3 regions of the Candidatus Pelagibacter sp. PS_17 genome follow, and region 3 is predicted to be linked to each of the others. Evidence: riboswitches for the same ligand, from Rfam matches in the RefSeq annotation. Region 3 holds a riboswitch; each other region holds the start of a gene.

Region 1 (6,392 bases), 430 kb from region 3:
GGGTCTCTCTCATAAGGAGATCTTTTAACAGCATCTAAAATATCACAAAAAAGGATTAGAGTATTATGAGATGTAAAAGGGTCCATAATCATTCTAGAAGTATCAGGTATTAAAATCATGTCAGACTCGTTAATTGCCTTCCAACCAGCAATAGATGAACCATCAAAAAATACACCTTCATTTAACATTTCTTCATCAACGATAGTGTGATCCATTGTTAAATGTTGAAGTTTTCCTCGAGGGTCAGTAAATCTTAAATCAACAAATTCAACTTCTTTTTCCTTCATGAATTTTAGAACATTGGCAGCAGTCATAGTTTCTCCTTTTTTAAATTTTGTGGTCAATTAATAACAAATGTTTCTTTAATAATATTGCTTGAATAATAAATATCACCTATGCGTTTTTTACATATGAATTACAACATTATTTGTTAAATTATCAATCAATTATTAGTTGAAATATGAGCTTATTAGATAAAGAACCTGTTAAAAGAGCTGAAAAATTTCTTAAAAACTTTGACCAATCCTTAGAGGTAATAGTTTTAGAAAATTCAGCAAGAACAGCACAGGATGCAGCAACAGCTTTAGCTTGTGATGTAGGTGCAATTGTCAAAAGCTTATTATTTAAAGCGGAAAATACTTTTATATTATGCTTAGTAGCAGGCGATAAGAGGTGTTCATTAAATAAACTAAAAAAAGTTAAAGATAAAAAAGATATTTCAATGGCATCACCAGAAGAAGTTAAGACACAAACGGGCTATACAATAGGGGGTGTCTCACCTGTTGGGCATTTAGAGAGAATTGAAATTATAATAGACAATTCTTTAGAAAGGTTTAATGAATTGTTTGCTGCAGCAGGACATCCAAACTGTGTATTTAAAACAAACTATAACGATATTCAAAAGATTACGAATGGAAAAGTTGAAGATATAATTGAATGAGACAACCTAGATTAATTGATTATACATTATTAGTAGTTTTAGCTTTAATATGGGCATCAGCTTTTTTTAATATCAAAATTGCAACAGAATCTTTTGGACCAATTACAATTGCATTCTTGAGAGTTTTTTTTGGATCAATTCCAGTATTATTATTATGCTTTTATAAAAAAATTAAGATTGAAGCATTTTCCAAAGATTGGTATTGGTTTGCTATAATAGGATTTGTCAATTTGGTATTACCTTTTTTCTTAATAGCTTACGGTGTAAAATCTGTACAAAGTAATTTGGCAGCAATCTTAATGTCAACAACACCCTTGAGTTCAACAATATTGGGTCACTTTTATACAAAAAATGAAAAGTTCAATTTAGTTAAAACTTTTGGAATACTAATTGGTTTTTCAGGTATTATTTATTTGTTTTCAGATAATTTATTAATAAATGATAGTAATTTTATTTCTGCGTTATTAATATTGCTTGGGTCAACTTGTTATGTTATTGGAGGAGTTTTAACTCTTAAAATTAGTAAGAAAAAAAATGAAAATGTAACAGGCTCTATATTAATTTGGGCTATCCTAATTTTAATACCATTTGTTTATTTTATTGAAAAACCATGGAATTCAATTCCAAGCATTGAATCTACAATATCAGTAGTTTATTTAGGAATGGTTTCAACAGGTGTTGCTTGGTTGCTAAGATTTAAAATTCTAAAAGATAATGGTCTTATATTTCAATCACAAGTCTCTTACTTAATTCCAATATTCGGTACTATATTGAGTTATATTTTTTTAAAAGAAATAATAACACCTAAAATTTTATTATCTTTATTAGCAGTTGTTGTTGGAATTTACTTTGTTAAAAAAGCAGATCAAAAAAAAACTACTTAAACTGAACCATTTCTTTAATATGAGATGGTCTTGTTTCGCAACATCCACCTAAAATAGTAGCACCAGCATTTTTAAATTTTTTAACAAAATTTGCCATCAATTCGGGTGTTAAATCTTTTCTTTGACCCAAAAATTCATTTGGGTTACCAGTTTTACTGACATTATAACTATTAGTATAACCATCTTTAGGATTAGTTGTCACAAAAGCATTAAGCTTAAATCCAAACGGAACACCTAAATTTTTTACTTCTTCTAAATTTTCATAAAAGTTTTCAGGTGAAACACAGGATAAAATTAATCCTAGTAAATTATTATGTTTAATATTGTTAATAATATCTGATATTTTTTCACCACTTGGAAGATTTATTCCTTCAGAAATGTGAGCACCTATTAAGTATGGCTTATTAAATTCTTCAATTGCTTCAATTGCTAATTTAAACTCTTTTACACTAGACAAAACATCTAAGTAAAAAAAATCAATATAAGGATCTAATAATTTTGCTTGATCATAAAAATTTTGCTTAATTTCATCATCTGGTCTTGTATCTTCTTCGTATGTTAAATATTGAGGTGGAAGACCGCCTGCAATTAACACGTTAGGATGTTGTTCTTTAGCTTTCTGAGCTATTTCACCAGCTTTTTTGTTTAAGTATTCAAACTTATCTTCAATTTTATTATCACGTAATCTTATTCGTCTAGTAGTAAAGGTTGCTGTAACAATAACTTCAGCACCCGCTTTAATAAAGTCTAAATGTGTGTCTAGTAAGAGTTGATGGTATTCTTCTTTTAAAACAGCATTTGCACTCCACAATGTGCCGTTTGGCTTCATACCACGAGCTAACAATTCTTGTCCCATACCACCATCTAAAATTCGTGTTGTTTTAAAAAAATTAATATCCATTTTTATTCCTTACTTTTTTAGTGCTTTAGCTCTATGCAAGGTGCACAATACAGTTCAACTACCTTTACCAATTATATAATGATTTCCTTTTTAGCAGTTAGCACCTGCAATATGGATCAAATCGGTAAAATATTTATATATCTATTAGACTGATTAGTAAATCACTTCTTGAATAATATTTTAGCATTAAATGAGAAGGATCTTCTCTCACCATCAACGTTAAATGGATAAGCTGTGTGCATTAAATAATTTGGAAAAATCAATAGGTCTCCTAATTTAGGGTTTAAATTATAGATACTTTTACTTAAAAAGTTTTTTTGACCATTAATAAAATCAATAGTTCCATTAGTTTTAATCTTTTTATTCTTAACTAATTTATTTTGATTCATATCTTTTGGGATTTTAAGATATCCAACACCTGACAGTTGTCCTTCATGATAATGAATTGGATTATATTCATTTTTTAATTGCCTAACCACCCATAGATTTATTATCTTAATTTCTTTAATTTTTTTAACGCCTGACTTATCAAGGTAAACTTTAATATTTTTTAGTAATTCTTTAGACAAACTCTTATTAATTAAAGTTTTGGGTATCTTAATTTCATTCCTAATTTGACTTGCAAGTTTAGAGCTATAATCATTTTTTTTAGATAATTGAGACTTATCAATGTGATTATTTAATATAGTAATAATTTTTTTGGATAACTTTGTTTTTCCTATAGTGGGTCCAAATGCTCTAAATATTTTCATAATCTTTCTATAATAATTTAATACTTCTGTTATGCAAACAACTTCAGTCCCATTCGAATAGCGACAAATATGACAAGTCCTGATGTCACTAGAGCTAATATTCTTGCAGGAAAAATTTTAAGATTTAAATAGTTTCCAAGCTGGCCGCCTATTAAAACAAAAAAAAATAATGGCCAATAATCATAAATTCCATTTATTGTTGATGCCTTTGTAAATTGGCCAGCAAGTCCTGATAAAGAATTAATCAGTATGAATAATGATGCTGCTGTTGCAATGTTTTTTGCTTTATCTACTCTAATTAATAACAATATAGGGCTTAAGAAAATTCCACCACCAATTCCAACTACACCAGACACAAATCCAATAGATGCACCAATTAATATTGATAATATTTTTGGTATCTTTTTATAAACTTCAATTTTTTGATCAAAAGATTGAAATTTCATGAGAAGTAGAACTCCTGCTAGTGCTAAGACTAAAAAAAGTAAAATTTCAAAAATTTCTTTATCTACTGATAAAGATCCTCCTATGAATGCAAGTGGCACAGATGATATCAAATATGGGGTAAGGATCTTAAAATTGATATTTCCAGCTTTAATATAATTTATACAATTTCCTGATACGACAATAATATTACAAAAGAGAGCAATTACAGGAAAGATCAAGTAAGGAATATCCCAAATTAATAGAAGGGCTAGATAGGTAGAGCCACCACCAAAGCCAACACTTGAATATAAAGTTGCTGTTAGAAGAAATAAAAATGATAATATAATCATGAAAATTATTTTAAATTTATGATTGTAAATATAGCACTTTTAACTGTTACGGACACCAGAACTTTTGAGAACGATAAGTCTGGTGCGATCTTAGTAAAAAAAATAGAGGAGGCTAAACATAAATTAATAGATAGAAAAATTTGTAAAGATAACAAAGATGACATTATTAAAATCCTTAAAGATTGGATTAATCAATCTGAAATAGATGTTGTAATTACAACAGGGGGCACTGGGCTTACAGGTCGAGATATTACACCAGAGGCAGTAAACGAGATAGCTGACAAACATATACCAGGTTTTGGAGAGGTGTTTAGAACAATAAGTTTAAAAACAGTTGGTACATCGACCATTCAATCTAGGGCTTGTGCAGTACTAGCTAATGGCAAATATGTATTTGCTTTGCCAGGTTCTTCAGGGGGAGTAACGGATGCCTGGGATGGAATTTTAAAACATCAGTTAGATATAAATCATAAACCTTGTAATTTTGTAGAACTATTTCCAAGACTTAAGGAAAAATAATTATTTTTGATATTTTTCTTTCCACTCAGAATAAGGCATACCATAAACATGCTCACGTGCATCTAAGTCTGAAATTTCAATACCTTTTTTCTCTGCTTCTTCTCGATACCATTTTGATAAACAGTTTCTGCAAAAGCCAGCAAGGTTCATAATATCTATATTTTGAACATCTTTTCGTTTATCTAGATGTTTGAGCAATCTTTCAAATGTAGCAGACTGTAATTCTTGTTTTTTATCTTCTCTCATAATTAAAATATTAGACACATTTCAATTAAGCACAAGATGTAGGCTGTATTCAATCTTAAGTAGAAAAATTAATGTTTAAAATATAGATATTATCATCTTTTTTTGTTTAAATATTTTATGGCTATTAAAAAAAAGATGGCTGGTAAAAAAAAGAAAACAGCCAAAAAGTCAAAACCTAAAGTTAAAAAAAAATCTAAAATTATTAAAAAAGTTAAAAAGAGTGTGACTAAAAAGAAGTTACACAAACCAATCAAAAAAAATAAGCTTAAGAATAATAATAAAAGAGAGAGGATAAAAATGAGCACAGAAACAGTAAAAGGTGGACGATCTCCGTTACTAGATACGTCTCACTTAAATGTCAAATTTCCATTTAAAGAAAAATATGGAAATTTTATAGGAGGAAAATTCGTTGAACCAAAATCAGGTAAATATTTTGACAACGTAAGTCCAATCAATAATGAAGTTATATGTTCCGTTCCAAGGTCAGATGCAAAAGATGTTGAGGCTGCATTAGATGCTGCACATGCTGCTTTTCCTACTTGGGGAGTTACATCAATAACTGAAAGATCTAACATGCTACTTAAAATAGCTGATGTTATTGAAAAAAATCTAGAACTATTAGCTACTGCTGAATGTTTAGATAATGGAAAACCAATTAGAGAGTGTATGGCAGCTGACTTACCATTAGTTGTTGATCATTGGAGATATTTTGCTGGAGTAATCAGGGCAGAAGAAGGTTCGGTTTCAGAGATAAGTAATAGTGAATATTCTTATCATATACCTGAACCACTTGGTGTAGTTGGACAGATTATACCATGGAACTTTCCATTATTAATGGCAACATGGAAACTTGCACCAGCACTTGCTGCAGGTAACTGTGTAGTTTTAAAACCAGCTGAACAAACACCTGCATCAATCTTACTATTAATGGAACTTATTGGAGACTTATTGCCTCCAGGAGTTGTTAATGTTGTAAGTGGTTTTGGTCTTGAAGCAGGTAAACCATTAGCTTCTTCTAAAAGAATTAGAAAGATTGCTTTTACAGGTGAGACTACAACTGGACGTTTGATCATGCAATATGCATCACAAAACTTAATTCCAATAACTTTAGAATTAGGTGGAAAATCTCCAAATGTTTTCTTTGAAGATGTTATGGATCAAGATGATGATTTCTTTGATAAATGTCTTGAAGGTTTTGCAATGTTTACTCTTAATCAGGGTGAAGTTTGTACTTGTCCTAGTAGAGTGTTAATCCAAGAATCTATCTATGATAAGTTCATGGAAAGAGCAGTTGCTAGAACGAAAGCAGTCAAGCAGGACAATCCTCTAAAAATGGAAACTATGATTGGTGCTCAAGTATCATTAGAACAAATG
Region 2 (6,392 bases), 120 kb from region 3:
TACATTAGCAGAAAAGTTGTATTTTCAACGAAGAGAGGAAGTTCTATTCTAAAGTATAGAAAGATTACTGAAATTATAATTGCATAAAAAGGTGGGTTTTTAAGAATTACACTTAAATCAAATTTTCTATCAGCAAGAAATACTCCAAGAGTAAAATGGCATAGCACTATTAAGGCTGAAATTGCAGCAGCGATACCCAAACCTTGAGTGCCGTAAGCGAATAAACATATTGGTAAACCCATATTACCAGTATTAGGCATAACAAAAGGGGGTAACTCACGAATAATATCTTTAGTATTTAAAAAAAATAAAAAAACTATACCTACTATTGTAAAAATAAAAATTGCTATCAAATAGTACCAAAAATAATTTTTAAAAATGTCAAAAGACATTCCAGTTGATGTTAAAGAATATATTATCATTGCTGGAGTACCAATATTTGCTGCAAAGGTAGTAATAAAAGAAGTGTCTAATTTTGGATTATTTTTGCCAAGATAATAACCAATACCAACTACAAAAAAGACAGGAAATAAAACCTCAAACAGTTTTAGATATATTTCCATTAATTATAAATTCTAATCAATGTTGGGTATCTAAGAATATTTTTGTCTTTATTAAAAACAGAAAGACAGTTCTTGGAATTAAGTTCATTAGTTTTATGGGTAATAATAACAATAGTAGCTTTATTATTTTTTTTGTCAGGAGTTTGGATTAATCTTTTTACTGAAATTTTATACTTAGCTAGTCGGTTTGTGATTGTTGATAAAACACCTGGTTTGTCTTTAACTTCAAATCTCAAATATAGTGAATTCACATAATTATCAACGTTGTAACACTTAATTAATTTACGCTTATTGCCAGGAATGCCAAATGGCTTCTTAATATTACCTCTTAAAATTGAAAGTAAATCTGATAATAAAGATGAAGAAGTAGGTCCAGGGCCAGCTCCCTCCCCTTGCAATATACTTTCACCCACAGGTTTTCCTTCGAGAATAACAGCATTCATAACACCACCAACGTTACCAATATAAGAACTTTTACTAACTAAGCATGGGTGTACAGTTTCAAAAAGTTGGCCATTAATTAGTTCTGAAATGCCAAGGAGTTTGATTCGTAAATTTAATTGATTGGAAATTTCTATGTCTTTTAATTCAATTTTTTCAATACCTTCCATTAAGCATTTATGTTTTGAAATTTTAGTATTAAAAGCTAGAGCAGACAAAATTCTTACTTTAGCAAATGCATCAAAACCATTTAAATCTAATTTAGGGTTACCTGGTTCAGCGTATCCCAATTTTTGAGCTTTTTTTAATACATTTAAAAAACTATCATTAGAATTTTCCATTTCTGAAAGAATATAGTTAGAAGTACCATTTAAAATTCCATAAACTTTAGAAATTTTGTTAGTTGCAAGACCCTCTTTAATGGTTCTTAATATTGGAATACCACCAGCAACAGATGCTTCAAATTCTAAATTAACATTATTTTCCTCTGCTAATTTTCCCAAATAATCACCATGTTTAGAGATAAGTGCTTTATTAGGAGTGATTACATGTATTTTATTTTTTAAAGCAGTTTCCACAACTTTTTTTGAAATCCCATCTGACATACCTATAGCTTCAAATAAAATATCTACTTTGGTCTTATCAAAAATTTCTAATGGGTTTTTAAAAAAAATTTTTTTATTAACTTTAAATCTTCTTTTTTTAGAAATGCTTCTTGCCGAAACAGCTACAACGTTAATCTTTTTACCTGTCTTAAGTTCAATATCTTTTTTTTTAGTATTAAGTTCATTTAACAAATAAATACCAACTTGTCCTAGACCAACTACAGCAATGTTGATTATATTTTTCATCTATTGGTTAATATCTGGATATTCTGCATTTTTTGAATAATCTTTAAGAAAGAGGTTAAATTCATCAAAAGTCATAGATTTGTAATCACCAGTTTTTTTTAATATCTGAGAAAGTTTTTTGTCATCATTAGACTTTTTAATAGGATCTTCATTCCAATAAGTAGATTCTTTGTTTAATGAGCACGAAGTTAAAAATACAATTAGGGATAAAAATAAGTATTTCAAATTAATCCTTTTGTTTCATTAAAACCATATTTGATATTCATATTTTGTATTGCTTGACCTGCCCCACCTTTAATCAAATTATCAATAACAGATAAAATAATAACTCTATTTTTATACTTAGTTTTACAAATTACTATAGAGCAATTATTTGTGTTAATTACATCATTTGTACTTAACAATGAATTTGTTTTTAAAATTTTAACGAATCTGTTTTTTGAATATTGACTCTTTAAAGTGTTTTCTAAATTTTTAATACCTACACCTTTGTTAAGGTCTAAGTAAATAGTACTAAGTATCCCTCTAAACATTGGTGTTAAATGGGGTGTGAATGTAAAAGAAAATTTCTTTTTAGTATAGTTTTCGATTTCTTGTTGAATTTCAGAGTTATGTCTATGGAAACCCACACCATAAGCGCTTAAGGATTCATAAAGATTTTTTTCCTTATATTTTTTATGCACACCTCTTCCAGCACCAGAGTAACCAGATTTTGAATCTATAATAACATTATCTGTTTTTATTAAATTTTTCTTAACTAATGGAATAAGTGGTAAAAGTATTGATGTTGGGTAGCAACCTGGACATCCAATAATATTAAATTTCTTTAATTTGTCACCATTGATTTCTGGTAATGAATAAATTGATTTTTTAATATTTTTGACAGATCTGTGTTTTTGTTTGTACCATTTTAGATAATTTGATGCTTTATTAAGTCTAAAGTCTGCAGCTAAATCAATTAATATATTGTGTTTTAATAAATCATTTGAAATATCTTGTGCTTCACCATTAGGTAGAGCTGTAAAAACAAGGTCTATGTTTTTTAAAAGTTCTTTATTGTATCTAATAATTTTAGGTAATTTTTTTGAACTTAATGATTTTTCATAACTAGAGATATTTTTTCCAACAGACGTATTACCACAAAGATATTTAATGTTAACATTGCTGTGTTTAACTAATAATTTAATTAATTGAACACCAATATAACCTGTAGATCCAGCAACTAAAACATTAAGCTTAGGCATTTTTTTATTATAGCAGTTTAGAGTTAAAAAAGAATTATCTTTTCGAGAATTGGAAGCTTCTTCTTGCTTTTCTACGACCAGGTTTTTTTCTTTCAACTGATCTAGAGTCTCTTGTATTAAGTTTTTCTGTCTTAAGTACTGCTCTATTCTCTGAATCAAATAAGATTAATGCTTTAGCAATACCATGAACCATTGCACCAGCTTGACCTGTGTGACCACCACCTGCTACGCTACATCTTACATCGTAATCAGTTGCTTGGTTTATAATCTCAAATGGTCTTGTGATTTGCATTTTGTGACTTCCACTTGTGAAATACTCATCCATAGTTCTGCCATTAACGTAAATTTTGCCTGTACCTTTTTTCACCCAAATTTTTGCAATAGATTTTTTTCTTCTACCAGTTGCGTATTTACTATCTTTAAAATCTAATTTAATTTTAGGTTTTTTTGTAGAAATTTTATTTGGTGTAGCTGCTGTTTCCATATTAATTTCTTATTAAATTTTTACTGTTTAATTTACCTAGGTCTAAAAGTTTTGGGTTTTGTGCTGCATGAGGGTGTTCTTCACCAGCATAAATTTTTACTTTAGTTAACTGTTTTCTTCCTAGAACTCCCCCAGGTAACATTCTTTTAATAGCTAATTTTAATGTTTCACCAGGTTTATTTTTTTCTAATAACTTTTCAGGAGTAATTTCTTTAATTCCACCTGGGTGACCAGTATGTCTATAATATTTTTTATCTTTAAATTTTTTTCCTGTGAACTTTGCTTGTTCAACATTTTTAACAACAACAAAATCACCATCATCCATGTGAGGTGTAAAAGTTGTTTTATTTTTTCCTCTAACAATCATAGCAATAATAGAAGCCAATCTGCCAACTACAGCATTTTTAGCATCTATCTCAAACCAGTTACTGTTTAAATCACCACTTTTTAGAAATTTTGTCATTGTGCGAGGATTAATACTATTATTAGATATAATGTCAATTTTATATTTCCCTTGCAATATCTTGCTTAAATGATATTTTTATATAGCCGATTTGTTCCTATTGCAGGCTAGTTATTGCTAAAAAGGATTTTTTACCCACATTATCGGTAGGCGCATTTGAACTGTATTGTACGCCTTGCATAAAGCAAAAGTACTAAAAAAGGAGTATTAAGATGAGTACAAAAAGACAAAACCCTGAGACTATAGCTATACATGGTGGTGATTATAGAAGTGATCCAACAACCAAAGCAGTAGCAGTTCCAATTTATAGAACAACATCGTATCAATTTGATAGTACTGAACATGCTGCGAATTTGTTTGCTCTTAAGGAATTTGGAAATATTTATACAAGAATAATGAATCCAACAAATGATGCTCTTGAAAAAAGAGTTGCTTCATTAGAAGGAGGATTAGCCTGTTTAACAGTAGCATCTGGACAAACCGCATCAACTTTTGCAATTTTAAACGTTGCACAAGCTGGAGATAATATAGTCAGCTCTACGGATTTATATGGAGGTACTATTTCGTTATTCACGCATACATTAAGTAAACTTGGTATTGAAGTTAGATATGCAGACCCTTCTGACCCAAAAAACTTTGAAAAAGCTGTTGATGATAAAACTAGAGCTTTTTATGGTGAGACTTTACCAAATCCTTATTTGAGAGTTTTTCCAATTAAAGAAGTTTCTGATATTGGTAAAAAATACAATATACCATTAATAATGGACAACACAGCTGCCCCTGTAATTTGCAAACCTTTAGAACATGGTGCTGCTGTAGTAGTTTATTCATTAACAAAATATATAGGTGGTCACGGTACAGTTGTAGGTGGAGCTTTAGTTGATGGAGGTAATTTTGATTGGACAGCTGATCCCAAAAGACAACCTTTATTTAACGAACCTGACGCAAGTTACGGTGGAGCTATATGGGGAAAAGTGGTTCCAGAATTAACTGGGGCTAATGTTTCTTTTGCAGTAAGAGCGCGGGTTACATTACTAAGAGATCTTGGTTCTGCCCTATCACCTGACAATGCATTTGGAATTATTCAAGGGCTTGAAACTGTTGCTCTTAGAATGAAACAACACTGCTCAAATGCATCAAAAGTTGTTGACTATTTAAAGAAAAATAAAGAAGTAACAAGAGTAATCTATCCAACAGAACATGAAGGTAAAATTGCTGATCGTGCTAAAAAATACCTTAATGAAGGAAATGGTGGTTTAGTTGGTATTGAGCTCAAAGGTGGTATTGAAGCAGGTAAGAGATTTATCGAGTCTTTAAAAATGTTTTATCATGTTGCAAATATTGGAGATGCAAGAAGTTTAGCAATTCATCCTGCAACAACAACTCATAGTCAGTTAACAGAAAAAGAATTGTTAGCCTCAGGTGTAACTCCTGGATACGTAAGATTATGTATTGGTATTGAGCATATAGATGACATTATTGAGGATTTAGACCAAGCTTTAAATAAATCTTCTAAAGGGAATTTGAAAGCAGTTAGTTAGAGTTTTTATATAATATCAAAAAATAAGAACTCAAAACTAATATTGAACCTAGCTGGTGTAGTGAAGCGTATGTAATCTCTACACCAGAAATCAAAGTTATAATTCCTAAAAAAATTTGAAACAAGATAGCAACATCAAAAAATAATACATATTTAAAATCATATTGTTTTTTAAAATAGATAAAATTTAAAATGATTATAAAAAATAAAAGCAAATATGCAGTTGATCTATGCAAAAATTGAATAATTGATGGGTTGTTAAATAATTGAGTAGTAATTAAATCACCATAACTAACATCATTTGGAAAAAAACTACCATTCATATCAGGCCATGAATTATAGATAAGACCACCATCTAAACCTGATAAAAAAGCACCCAAAACAATCTGTAAAACTATCAATTTAAGTATGAATAATAAAAATAAATTTGGAATTTTATTTTCAAATTTCTTAATTTTATGAATATCTAAAATATACCAAAAAATTAAACATAAAATAAATAAGGCCAAAGATAAATGAATGCTAAGTCTAAAGTGACTAACGTCATTATTTTCAATTAATCCACTAGATACCATATACCAACCGATGAATCCTTGAAGACACACAAGAAAAAAAATCCAATAATATTTATTAGAATAATGCAGAGTTTTTTTAAAATAGAGAGTAAAGAAAAGCAAAGGCACTAAAGTAAACAAACCTACAAATCTTGCTAACAATCTATGAGCATACTCCCAATAAAAAATTACTTTAAATTCATCTAAGGACATGCCGTAGTTAATATTTTTATATTCAGGAATTTTTTTGTA
Region 3 (6,392 bases):
GAATTTAAAGATTGATTAATAAAACTATTATAGCGATAGTTATTAACACAGCACTGACAATAATATAATTCAATCTAATATTAAATTTTTTAAACACTATTTCAGTAATCTTTTCCCAGAATAATACGATTAAGAAGATGATTATAGCTGGCAGAATATATTTGATCATAAATCCATAATTATTGTGTAAGCTAAATAAGTAAGTTCAATGGCTAATAGTATTTCAAGTCCAGACATAATTTAAACCTACCAAACCTTATATCAGGTGTCCAGTTGATGGAATGAAGACGAAGATAACTGCTTGTTTAATGTTCATTTTTTATAATATGTCATTTATAGATGTACTCCACATAGGATCTGAATGCTTATCCCAATAGAGTTTGTGAATTTTTCTTGTAATATCCCCTACCGTTCCTTGTTTAATATTTTCCCCACTTACTTTTGTTATTGGCATTACCCCTCCTGCAGTTGAGGTTGCAAATAATTCTTTAGAGGATTTTAACATTTCAATCGTTATAGATTTTTTATTAACTTTGATATTTAGTTCTTTTGCTAAATCAATAACAGTTTGTCTTGTGATACCTTCTAATACTCCATGGTCTGGGGTATTAATTCCATTTTCATCAACTGAGAAAATATTAAAGCCTGGGCCTTCAGAGATATTATTATCCTCATCAACTAATAAAGCAGTATGATGTCCTCTCTCATAAGCATCAAGCATACCGGTGACTAAATCCATCCAATGATAATTTTTAATAGTAGGATCAACTGAACTTGGAGGAATTCTTGTTATATCGGTTAAATATACATCTAATCCTTTTTCAAAATCTTCTGGTTTAAGTATCCAACCAAAGGGTACTGCAAAAGCCATAAAACGTGGTGTCGCTTTTCGAGGATCTCTAACAAAATTTGGAGACATTCCTCTTGTTTGTATCATTTCAACATAAGAATCTTCAAGATCAGCTTTTTTAACACAGCCTGCTAATATTCTTTGTATTTCTTCACGACTAAGTCTGCATGGCATTCTCAGTTTTTCTGTTGATTTAAAAAAACGATCAATATGTTTATCTAATTGAAAAAATCTATCCTTCCAAACATGGACAACATCATATGTGGCATCAGATCTTAGAAAACCCCAATCTAAAATAGGAATTTTAGCTTCAGAAAGTTGAATGAATTCACCGTTCATCCATGCCGATCCTTTTGGAAAAATATCACTCACCAACAAACCCTACCAAAACTTAAATCAGGTGTCTAGGTGATGGAATTAGCTAACACTAAATAAGGATAAAGAGATCTTGAGAATGGTTAATATTGTTATTTAATAATCCAAAAAATGATATTTATTATATAAACCAAAATACCATAAAATAAGAACATTAGAAATTTGTCTTTTCCTGACTTTTCTTTCCAATTCAAAGTAAATAACGCAGCAGGTGATGCAACTAGTAAAATAACCCCAACAACAATTACCAATACTGATAAAATTATAAATACATTCATAAATTAATTTTTATCATATATTTTCTTAAATATTAAATCTGTCTTTAATTGCATAAAACCACACCGCTAATCTAAAATAAAATGTTCTTAACTGGGGGAAGATAAATTTCTTAGGTAATCCTTTATAAATTTTTGAAATATCTAACTCTTTACTGTTTGATAATACTAACTTAGACAATTGTTTTCCAGTCCAAGGAGCAGCACTCACTCCAACCCCATTATAACCAAATCCATAATAAATCTCTTCATTATCAATTTTACCAATGGAGGGAGTTAATTTTTGAGATAAAGCAATTAATCCCCGCCAATTATAATCAATATTAATATCTTTCCATTTAGGAAAAATATCTTTTAAAAATTTTTCCATTTTCTTAGACATATTTAAATTAGATTGATCACTGCCACTTAAATCCCCTCTAGTGCCAAATAAAATTCGGTTGTCAGGTAACTTTCGATAATAATATAAAAGATTTTTAGTATTAGCTATTGGAGAAAATGTTTTAAAATTATGTTGGTCAATTTCTTGCTTCGTTAAGGCTCGGGTGACAATAATATTTGAAATTACTGGTAAAATTCTTGAATTCATCTCTGGGATTAAGCCTTCTTGATAGAACCCGTTTGTTGCAACAACTATTTTTTTTGATCGAATAGATCCTTCTTTCGTCCTTAAAATATAAGCACCATTCTCTTTATCAATTTTATCCACTTTAGTGTGCTCGAAGATTTTTAATTGTTTAGATAAAGCATATTTTGCAATGCCATTAACAAATTTAAGAGGATTGATTGCAAAACCAGGTTTATAAGAAAAAGCTCCAAATTGCTCTGTGCCACCATGGCCAATTTTATCAAAGTCTTCTTTTGAATAAATCTCAGTTTCAATGCCAAACTCTTCTCTGTAAGCTTTGGCTTGTTCTTGAATATCTTTAAACTTATTTGGATGATGGGCTACAACGTAATTACTATCCCCCGTTACATCACAATCAATATTATATTCTTGTATAATATCTTTTGTATAATTTGAGCCTTCAACAGAGTTTTTAAAGAACTTTTTAGTTTCATCATTGCCGTAAATAGATTGCATCTTTTTAAAAGACATCTTACTTGGCGGTAGAGAACAGAAACCTGCATTACGAGATGAAGCCCCCCAACCTATTTTTCCAGCTTCAACTAAAATGACCTCTAAATTATGATTTTCTATTAAATTAATTGCACAGGATAAACCAGTGTACCCTCCACCTATTACAACAATTTCTGAGCTGACATCTTTATTAAGTTTATCTAGATTTAAATTTTCGCTTGAATGATCTTCCCAATAACTACTAACTGGGGTGTTAAATTGATAAATATCAGAATGATAAATATTTTTCATTAACAAGACCCTAGCACGCAATTAATACTTAATTCTAGTCAAACTTCTAATTTTTTAGGATTTGAAATGAACTTAAAAGACTTAAGCCCTATTTTCATAGGGCTTAAATTAGATTAGTTAAGCAGCACTTGCTCTTTGCTCTATGTGCTCTTTATTATTAGAACTTGAAGAAACCTTTTGAAACAATTTAATAGGAACTCCTTTTGATAAAATATCTAATACCGGGCAATGTGTATTTACCGTATCAATCAATTTATCTATTTCTGCTTTAGGTGATGAAGATTTAATATCAACAGTACCAGAGATGGATTGAAAGCCAGGTCTAGTGTTTTTATTTAAAGCTAAAAAACCCTGAAGATCTAATTCACCTTTTAATTTAACACTAACACTCTCAATATTAATACCCGCTGCTGTAGCAAATGCTTTATAGGTTATCTCCTGACACGTTGCTAACGCTGCTAATATTAACTCTACTGGGCTCGGACCTTCGTCTTTACCACCAAAACTTTTGGGTTCATCAACAACTAATTTATGCTCTCTAAGAGTGACTACAGATTGAAGTCCTTCTTTAAGAATTGAGTTGCTTTCATATTGGACCAAAGCATTTTTGGGGTTGGCTGTAAAATCCTTCTGTAGATTGCTTATTGTTTCTTTTAGATTGTTACTCATTTTTTTTCTCCTGTTTTAGTGCTTCGACATATGTCAGGCGCACAATTTAGTTAAATGCCCTTCTTAATTTATTTACGCTTTGTCTCCATATTCAGTCATATGTTTTGGAATTCTTTTATTTTTTCCATACATAAAATGATTTTCCATGTTCTCTCGATATTTACTTGCTGGAACAGTTAAACCAATTGACTCAGCAACTTCCCTAATCAACATTGGGTTTGCTCCACAGCATACTCCAAGGTAATTAATACCTAGCTCATAAGCATCTTTTGCAAATTTACCTATTTCATATCTATTACAAAAGTGTGGGTCCAATGCTGTTGGAAACGTTCTTCCATGAGGCGATGGACATGCACAATTACTTCTGTCCGGTAGGTTAAAAAATGTTGGGTAATCTTCACTGGTTCTATAAGGAATAGGTAAAGCTCCAACATGGCATTTAACTGCTTTTCTAATTTCTTTTAAAAAAGGAAACATAGTAGCAGGTCCTCTAAAACAATTTAAACCTACAACATCGGCCCCTAATTGCTCTAGCTCTTTACAAGTATCAACAACTGATTTTCCATCTCTCATTTTATTTTCACCCATTGGGGATATGGTTAATACAGTTGGTAAACCTGTTTTTTTCATAACTTCTAAAGCTTTAAAAGCTTCTTCAGCATAATAAAAAGTTTCACCAATTAACATATCAGCACCTTCTTCAACGGCCCAACCAATCATCTCTGTAAACATTCCTTCAACTTCTTTTTGAGATTGTGGATCATTATGTTTCCAGATATTTGAATTTGAAATATTACCTGCCATCAAATTTGGTTTTGATCCTTTAGGAGTATCTAGTGCTACTTTTTTAGCAATTTTTAATGCTGAACGATTTAGTGGTTCGAGAAGTTCTTCCTTACCAATAACACGCATTTTTTCTCTGTGTCCATTATAAGTAAAGGCCTCAACTACATCAGATCCTGCGTGTTGAAATTCTCTATGTAAGTTCTCTAAAACTTCAGGATGATCTAATGACACCATTGGGACAAATTCCCCTGATGACATGTAGCCACGTCTTTCTATCTCAAATAAAAAACCTTCTGCGCATATAACCGGTCCTTTATCTAATCTTTCTTTTAATTTATTTGTGCTCATTTTTTTTCCTCTTGTTTTGGAGAAAAAAGGTCACAAAATAATAAGAGGTTATATTCATAGGCCTCTTTTCTCCTTTTTAGTGCTTAAGCAAATGCAGGGCGCACAATATGGTTCAACTGCCCGGCTTAATTTTATGAAAGATAAAAAAAAACCACCTGTCTAAAGCGGTGGTTGAAGCGTCGCTTTAGCAGGATTTGTAACGCGCTCTGCAATTTAACTTAAATCAGCGCAACTAAATATAATCAACTTTCTCTCAAACTGTCAATTGAAAAAATAAATAATAGTTAAAATTATGAGAATAATGACAATCCAAATACTAAGATTAGTTAAGAATTGCTTTAATTTAGAATTAGATTGTAGAAAAGCTGGGAGTACTAATAAGAGTATCCCTAGCATATAAACAAAGGGTATTATCTGATCTGCCATTTATATCAATGATAGCTTCATCTTTTTTGAATACTTTTTCTGAGGTGAATTTTTTATAACTGCTTGAGCACAACGCATGACTCCTCTTTTTTTATCAAAAGTCATTTTGGGTTCACCATACAATTTCCATCCATTGGATATGGCCTCCGTTACACGATGGCAAAATTCTGAAGTGTCGTCACTTGTAATAAATCTATAACCTTTCATAATCAGACCTTAACAAGTCCTAAATCATGTGTCTACGTTCAGTTTATTATTATTATTTTAAGTCTTTATGCTTCTACAGTCATTACTAATTTAATGAATAGCCAGCTGATCTTACGGTTCTAATTAATTCTTTAAATCCATCAATATTAATACTTTGTCTAAGTCTTCTTATATGAACATCAACTGTTCTTGTTTCAACATTGATATTATCAGACCAAACATTCTCTAGAATTTGATCTCTTGAGTAAACACGTTTAGGGTTTTTAATAAAAAAATTGATTAAATCATATTCCTTGGGTCCCAAATGAATTTCTTTGTTTTTTCTAAAAACACGTCGTGTTAATCTATCCACCTTAAGGTCTTCGAATTCAACAATATCAGAAACTAATGAGGGCTTAGATCTTCGAAGTAGCGCTTTTATTCTTGCAAGTAATTCTGGGAAACTAAAGGGTTTGGTGATGTAATCATCTGCACCAGAGTTTAACCCTTTAATCTTATCTTCATCCTCACCCTTAGCAGTAAGCATTATGATTGGAATTTCTTTAAATTTTTTTTCTTTTTTTAAAATTTTACAAATTTCTACGCCAGAAAAATCAGGTAACATCCAGTCTAATAAAACAAGATCAGGAAATAATCTTTTAATATCTTCAATACCCTCATTGCCATTGTCTGATGATGAAACTTTATAACCTTCTTTTTCAAGGTTATATTTAACTAAAGTGATAATAGGTTGTTCGTCTTCTACAATATGAATGCTAACGCTCATTAGTTTGGATCAAAATCTTTACCTTTAGGTCTTGCTCCTTCAATATGCTCTCCCTCGATTAGATAAAATAAAGCTTCAGCGATATTAGTAATATGATCTCCTGCTCTTTCAATATTTTTAGTCACAAACAATAAGTGTGTTGCTAGATCTAAATTTTTTTTATCTTTGCTTAAGAAATTTGCAACTTCATTCATTGCGATATGTGTTAAATCATCTACTCTCTCATCTGATTTCCAAATTTTAACAGCAGCTTCTTTTGACTGGTTAAGATAAGCATCCAAAACATCTTTCAATTGTCTTTGAACTAACTCCCCTAAT

What was found. A riboswitch is a leader RNA that binds a small molecule or an ion and turns the genes downstream of it on or off. The one in region 3 is predicted to bind S-adenosylmethionine.
Region 1: it holds a riboswitch for S-adenosylmethionine, as region 3 does, so the genes downstream of both, AC5SML_RS01785 (homocysteine S-methyltransferase family protein) here and AC5SML_RS04095 (OsmC family protein) in region 3, are expected to answer to the same signal.
Region 2: it holds a riboswitch for S-adenosylmethionine, as region 3 does, so the genes downstream of both, AC5SML_RS03380 (O-acetylhomoserine aminocarboxypropyltransferase/cysteine synthase family protein) here and AC5SML_RS04095 (OsmC family protein) in region 3, are expected to answer to the same signal.

What each region holds. Positions count from the first base shown of each region.
Region 1 covers NZ_CM182073.1:334,567-340,958, forward strand. Annotated here, with positions in the region: gene glnA (type I glutamate--ammonia ligase) at 1-314, opposite strand, end outside; gene AC5SML_RS01775 (YbaK/EbsC family protein) at 461-940, shown strand; gene AC5SML_RS01780 (DMT family transporter) at 937-1,824, shown strand; gene AC5SML_RS01785 (homocysteine S-methyltransferase family protein) at 1,817-2,725, opposite strand; SAM riboswitch class V at 2,735-2,798, opposite strand; gene AC5SML_RS01790 (2OG-Fe(II) oxygenase family protein) at 2,887-3,477, opposite strand; gene AC5SML_RS01795 (sulfite exporter TauE/SafE family protein) at 3,507-4,253, opposite strand; gene AC5SML_RS01800 (molybdenum cofactor synthesis domain-containing protein) at 4,272-4,772, shown strand; gene AC5SML_RS01805 (DUF1244 domain-containing protein) at 4,773-5,018, opposite strand; gene adh (aldehyde dehydrogenase) at 5,316-6,392, shown strand, end outside.
Region 2 covers NZ_CM182073.1:641,500-647,891, forward strand. Annotated here, with positions in the region: gene AC5SML_RS03350 (AEC family transporter) at 1-563, opposite strand, end outside; gene AC5SML_RS03355 (homoserine dehydrogenase) at 563-1,855, opposite strand; gene AC5SML_RS03360 (hypothetical protein) at 1,856-2,080, opposite strand; gene argC (N-acetyl-gamma-glutamyl-phosphate reductase) at 2,077-3,099, opposite strand; gene rpsI (30S ribosomal protein S9) at 3,134-3,583, opposite strand; gene rplM (50S ribosomal protein L13) at 3,585-4,046, opposite strand; SAM riboswitch class V at 4,186-4,254, shown strand; gene AC5SML_RS03380 (O-acetylhomoserine aminocarboxypropyltransferase/cysteine synthase family protein) at 4,259-5,587, shown strand; gene AC5SML_RS03385 (COX15/CtaA family protein) at 5,580-6,392, opposite strand, start outside.
Region 3 covers NZ_CM182073.1:761,755-768,146, forward strand. Annotated here, with positions in the region: gene AC5SML_RS04080 (aminotransferase class IV) at 320-1,225, opposite strand; gene AC5SML_RS04085 (hypothetical protein) at 1,318-1,503, opposite strand; gene AC5SML_RS04090 (NAD(P)/FAD-dependent oxidoreductase) at 1,529-2,872, opposite strand; gene AC5SML_RS04095 (OsmC family protein) at 2,990-3,541, opposite strand; SAM riboswitch class V at 3,546-3,610, opposite strand; gene AC5SML_RS04100 (homocysteine S-methyltransferase family protein) at 3,614-4,675, opposite strand; SAM riboswitch class V at 4,742-4,806, opposite strand; gene AC5SML_RS04105 (DUF1737 domain-containing protein) at 5,102-5,308, opposite strand; gene phoB (phosphate regulon transcriptional regulator PhoB) at 5,394-6,074, opposite strand; gene phoU (phosphate signaling complex protein PhoU) at 6,074-6,392, opposite strand, start outside.